Regions from separate parts of the Lysinibacillus sp. NPDC056185 genome, predicted to be linked through region 2. Evidence: riboswitches for the same ligand, from Rfam matches in the RefSeq annotation. Region 2 holds a riboswitch; the other holds the start of a gene.

Region 1 (3,199 bases), on a different contig from region 2:
TTTTTGCTTCATGTGCAATATCGCCAATTACTTGTAAGTCCTCTATTTGACCAAAGAAGTTAGGATACTGTGTAATAACAGCTGCCGTATTGTCATCAATTAGTTCTTTTAAAGCTTCTACATCTGTCACACCATCTTTTTGTGGAACAGTAACAATTTCAATGGATTGACCGTATGCATATGTAGCAACGACATCACGATACTCAGGATGAACCGCCTCAGATACTAAAATTTTCTTACGGCGTGTATGTCCAGCTGCCAGCATACCCGCTTCCGCTAATGCTGTTCCTCCGTCATACATAGAAGAGTTTGCAAGATCCATACCTGTAAGCTCTGCAATCATCGTTTGGAATTCAAAAATTGCTTGTAATTCCCCTTGTGAAATTTCTGGTTGATATGGAGTATACGCTGTGTAAAACTCTGAACGAGAAATAACATGGTCCACGATAATTGGTTTATAGTGGTTGTATACGCCTGCTCCTAAAAACGATACGTTAGCATTTGTATCTTTATTTTTCGCAGCAAGTGCCGTTAATTCTTTTAATAAAGCTGATTCAGATTTTGCTTCTTTAATATCATATAGGCCTTTAAAACGTACTTTTTCTGGAATATCCCCAAATAACTCATCAACTGAGGATACGCCAATTACGTCTAACATTTCTTGTTTATCTTGCTCCGTCATTGGTAAATAACGATGTTTCATAAATGTAGGTCCCTCTTTTCAACTTTTATTTTGAACGTTTGTAAAACGGTGTTTCAACTGTTACTACCTTTAAGTGCTTACCACGAATTTCGATTTCTAATTCAGTTCCGATAGTTGCGAATTGGCTGTCAATTAACGCGTGACCAACATTACGTTTAGAAGAAGGAAGCTGTGTACCAGTTGTTACTTCACCGATTTCCTTACCATCCTTAAACACTTTGTAGCCATGACGAGGAATTCCTTTATCGATCATTTCAATACCTACAATTTTACGTGAAAGTCCATTTTCTTTTTGTTCAGCTAATGCATCATGACCAAGAAAATCCTCTTTATTTAATTTCACAGCAAAACCAATACCAGCTTCTAGAGGTGAAATTGTTGCTGATAGCTCTTGCCCATATAATGGAAGACCTGCTTCAAAACGAAGTGTATCACGGCAGCCTAAACCTGCTGGAACAACGCCTTTGTCTTTTCCAGCCTCTAAAATTTCATTCCATAAAGCTTTAATATCTTCTGGAGAGCCGTATAATTCAAAACCATCTTCTCCTGTGTAACCGCTACGAGATACTAATGCTTTATGACCAGCAACTTCAACGTCTGCTTGGAAACGGAAGTATTTAATTGTTTTTAAATCAGTGTCTGTTAATGTTTGAAGAACCTCTTCTGCTAATGGTCCTTGCAAGGCAATTTGTGCATAAGCATCTGATTGATTGTCAATCGTCACATCATATTGATGTTGATTTTCCATCATCCAATCATAATCTTTTTCAATATTTGACGCATTTACGCACAATAAATAATGATTGTCTGCTAATTTATACGTTAATAAATCATCAACAACGCCACCATCTTCATAGCACATTGCATTATATTGCGCTTGACCTACTGCAATTTTTGAAATATCATTTGTCAAAAGATTTTGTAAAAAATCTAGTGAATTAGGTCCAGTTACTAAAATTTCACCCATATGTGATACATCAAATAAGCCAGCACGATTACGTACTGCATCATGCTCTTCTTTAATAGAAGAGAATTGCACTGGTAATTCCCATCCACCGAAGTCGATTGTTTTACCACCATACTTTGCATATTCTTCAAATAGAGGTGTACGCTTTAATTCATTCGTCATTATTTTTGCCCCCTTAATGGTAGTTACATTTTTTACTGGTAGTAGTTCGTCTGCTTTTATTAATGCATCATGCTTCCCCTGTTTGTTCATTCAATTAAGAAATAGGAACTAACATCATTAGCAAAACATTTAGACATAAAAAAAGACAGACGAACCCCTTTTCGGGATTCTCTGTCCTTAAACCTGAAAGTTACACCAGACTGGCTCGCATTACTACAATGCCAATCAGCCGGCTTTCCCCTTTGGTGGCTGTAGTACTACAGCTCTCTCCAGAGTTGCGTCTTGTACGAGTCCTTTTACCTGAGAGATTCATAACATTTTGTTATTTGCTCCTTCGGTGACGTCTACACGTGCTCTCCCCGCACAATCATCCGCCCAAGATTCATCTTGGTACTATTTAGTATTCAATGAACATTTAGTTACTTATTTGTCTATATCCTAACATTAATTGCATTGAAAAGGCAATCATTTTTTAATTTATATCAAAACACGAACATTCAACTCATTCATTTTTATCAATGTTCGCCTTTTAACCTTTTGACTTGGAATACTAAATACTCAAGAATTTGGCGGAGTGTTCTGCCCTCTGTTAACACTTGTATATGTCCTGTTTCACGATAGAATCTTCTTCTATAATGATACAGCTTCTCTAGCTCCTCTTTCGTTGAACTCTGTACTATTGGTCTGTTCGGATCATGCTGTATTCGTTTGTATATATCTTCGAATGTCGCATCTAAAAAAAACACGAGCCCACTGCGTCTCATTATTTTTCGATTTTCAGCATTGATCGCTACCCCACCACCTGTTGAAATAATACAAGCTTCGTCTCGGAAATTTTTCAAAAATTCTGTTTCTATTTCCCGAAAACGTGCTTCTCCATATTTTTCAAATATCTGTGGAATTGTCATTCCCTGCTGCCGAACAATCTCATGATCCATATCATAATATGGCATCTTTAACAAATAGCTTAAACGTCTTCCTAACGCACTTTTTCCGGAGCCCATAAAACCAACTAAATATATTTTTCGCATTCGAATCACCTTCTTATAACTACGATTCTACACTGTCTGACAAAATTTGTCCTAATAAATTTATCGTAGCTCGAATATTCAGCTTTTCTAGGTCATTATATGTTCGAAACTGAATCTCATAAGACGTACAATACGTAAGAACAAAAGTAGTTACAAAAAATAATAATGCAATTGCGATTAAAAAAATAGCCCCTCTGTCATTTTTCAATAACTGGAACATAGAAAGTTCGCTCCTTTTTGATACCACTTGGAAGTTCAACAGCTACTGTTAACATATCTTTTTCAAATTGGAACCTACATTTATTAATACCAATTAGCATTGGTACATGACCACCT
Region 2 (3,199 bases):
CCTTTTCCTACCGGCTGTGGTATAGGCATTTATGGACCAGCAATTGATGACATTGGGAACAGTGTAGCCGGAGTGAATTTACTCAAGCATATTGCTACCGAGTGGAATATGAATATTTTTTAATCAATATGAAAGATGACTTCGTAAATGGACGAAGTCATCTTTTTTGTGATTTTACTTCGCTTTCGCACAATAAATAAAGCCCTGAATAGGTACACTTTCTTTAAAAGTGTCACTATCCGGGACAATTCATTTTACCGTATTAGTTCTTTCTTTTCATTTTATAAATAATCATTAGTATGATAAACCAAATTGGTGTTAACAGTAATGCGGTGCGTGTTGCCTCTGAAATGAACATGACTACTAATAGAAAAGCAAAGAAGGCAAGTACTAAATAGTTCACGAACGGAGTAAAAGGTGCCTTGAAAATCGATGCTTCATGAAGTGCGCGATTTTTACGTTTATAAATGATATGAGAGATTAATATAATACTCCATACCCATATAAAGCAAATAGCACTAATCGTTGTAACAACACTAAAGGCGTTTTCAGGCATTAATTTACTTAGTAATGCACCAGCGGAAACTACAATTGCAGAAACAACGAGTGCGTTACTTGGCACACTGTTTTTATTGAGCTTTGCAAACTTTGGCGAAGCTTGCTTGTTGTTCCCAAGATTAAAAAGCATGCGGCTAGTAGAAAATAAACCACTATTACCGGCAGAAGCGGCAGATGTAAGTACGACAAAATTAATAATACCTGCAGCAATTGGAATACCAGCTAGTGTAAATACTTGTACAAATGGACTACTAGAGGCAGACATTTCATTCCAAGGATTAATGCATAAAATAACAAATAATGCCCCTACGTAGAATAATAAAATGCGTAATGGAATTTTATTAATGGCCGAAGGAATATTTTTTTTAGGATTGGCCGTTTCTGCAGCAGAAACTCCTACTAATTCGACACCAACAAATGCGAAAACAACCATTTGGAATGCCATTAGGAAACCGTGTAAGCCGTTCGGGAATAACCCGCCATGTGCCCAAAGATTTTCAACAGAAACTGTGCCAGAGCTTGTTTGAAAACCTGTAAATAACATGAATACTCCAATCACAATCAGTGCCACAATTGTAATGACTTTTATAAGTGCAAACCAAAATTCTAGTTCGCCAAATAGTTTTACAGTTAATAAATTCAATATTAATAACAGTACTAAACAGCCAATTGCAGGCACCCATTGTGGTATATCAAACCAATATTGTACATAAACGCCGACAGCAATAATATCTGCCATAGCGGTCATGATCCAGCAGAACCAGTATGTCCAGCCAGTGATGTAACCTGCCCAAGGTCCTATGTATTCGGATGCAAAATCAGTAAACGATGTATAGCCAGCATTCGATAATAATAGTTCACCTAATGCCCGCATAACAAAAAATAAGGCGGTTCCGACAATGAGATAAGCAAAGATAATGGAAGGTCCCGCTAAAGCAATGGCTTTACCTGATCCTAAAAATAAACCAGTACCGATTGTTCCGCCAATCGCTATGAGCTGCACATGGCGATTTTTTAATTCACGTTTTAATTGTTGTTGTTCCACGTTAATCCCCCTCAAAGATACGTAAAAACTATGACTGGAAAATAAAAAAAGAGACTAGTAGTGACACTAGTCTCGTAAATGACAGAATAACAAATACCAATTGCGGATGTTGTATGTAAAAAAAGAAAACATTCGTGTGGTATAGCTTTCATGTTGAAAGTTGATATTACTCCTCTGTCCTTTTGCCTGAGATAGTGAACCCTTCGGCGACGCAAAATGCGCTCTCTCCAGAACTGCTCCTGCTATAGTGTTATCCATAGCATTCATAGCTTATATTGTATGTCTGTATGACATTATTTTAAGATATTATAAATCCTATCAGTGCCTACTTAATTATTCAAGGATAAATTTCAGACATTTTCAGAAAAAAAGAAGAATGGAGTTCATCTAGGTAAATACTTTACGAAAAATAGTATTTTTAGACATATGTAAATTTAAGGATAATGTTTTAATTCGCGGTATATGGAGTTGGAAGAGATGAAAATTGGAACTAGCTTAGGAAGCGGCTCGCATTTTGGTAAAGGAATGTGAAAGAGAGTATGTATCTTTCGTTGCTTTAACTTACTCCAACTAACTTGTCAGACATTAAACAAAATATATAATATAGTAGAAACTCAGAATTTTTTGCAAAAAGTAAACCATCTCATAGTCATTTGAGATGGTTTCTTTTTGTTTAAACAATGTGATATAGGTAAATATAGATAAATTTACTTTGTTTCCGTGAGTAGATTTATTTATATTAGTCACTAATGTCTTATTGATTTTTTAATTTTGTTTTTTGGACTTTATTTTACCTGTCCAAGTACGGAAGCCTCCTTGAAGTTGGTAAATTTGGTTGTAGCCACGTTTTTTAAGAAATAAAGCAGCACGTGAGCTACGGCCTGTATTTTGACAGTATAAATATACTGGTAAATCTGGGCGGATTTCTTTGTGACGTTGACGTAGAGTAGTTGAAGGAACATTGCGTGCACCAAGGATGTGACCAGCATCAAATTCTTTTTGTTCACGTACGTCGATAAGCTGTGCTTTACGATAGCCTTCAATAAATTGTTCTTGTGTTAGGTTTGTTACGGCTTTTTTTAGTCGTAGGGCGTTAATGCCGATATAAGCAATTACAACTACTAAAATAACACCGATTGTGATAAGTATGTTCAACAAAATTTCTTACCCCTTTCTATCTTCTTTATTATTATAAAAGATGCGCTAGCGATAGTCCAATGAGTTTGATAAAATAAATTAGATTGTGGCTAGAATTAATTTATCTCTATTTATATGGATTTTATTAGTGAACTGTCACAGTATCTTTCCACTATTTTCTTGGATTAGGGTGGTGGATACTTTCATAAAGAATAGAACTTAACGCACGGTGTCAAAATTTTGAGAAGCATTATTTTTGGCTCATAACAAAGAATTGGATAACATTTGTTAAAATGAATGCCATATATAAGGTGACTTATTTTGTACACTTTCGCTAAAGTTTAATTAAATATTTGTAGGAGATGAAAATATGACAACTTGGTATTTTCTAAATTCAGGGAAATGTAGCCCTTCTTTTAATATGGCATTAGATGAAGCATTACTTGATTGGCATAGTGA

The links. Region 2 has a riboswitch for glycine ahead of ACMZ42_RS16785 (amino acid permease). Riboswitches for the same ligand answer to the same signal wherever they lie in the genome.
Region 1: it holds a riboswitch for glycine, as region 2 does, so the genes downstream of both, gcvT (glycine cleavage system aminomethyltransferase GcvT) here and ACMZ42_RS16785 (amino acid permease) in region 2, are expected to answer to the same signal.

What each region holds. Positions count from the first base shown of each region.
Region 1 is NZ_JBLLLQ010000008.1:156,404-159,602, reverse strand. It holds gene gcvPA (aminomethyl-transferring glycine dehydrogenase subunit GcvPA) at 1-703, opposite strand, end outside; gene gcvT (glycine cleavage system aminomethyltransferase GcvT) at 729-1,832, opposite strand; glycine riboswitch at 2,111-2,203, opposite strand; gene ACMZ42_RS10850 (shikimate kinase) at 2,348-2,863, opposite strand; gene comGF (competence type IV pilus minor pilin ComGF) at 3,061-3,199, opposite strand, start outside.
Region 2 is NZ_JBLLLQ010000018.1:13,192-16,390, forward strand. It holds gene ACMZ42_RS16780 (glutaminase) at 1-123, shown strand, start outside; gene ACMZ42_RS16785 (amino acid permease) at 263-1,603, opposite strand; glycine riboswitch at 1,768-1,844, opposite strand; gene ACMZ42_RS16790 (rhodanese-like domain-containing protein) at 2,369-2,758, opposite strand; gene ACMZ42_RS16795 (biotin/lipoate A/B protein ligase family protein) at 3,111-3,199, shown strand, end outside.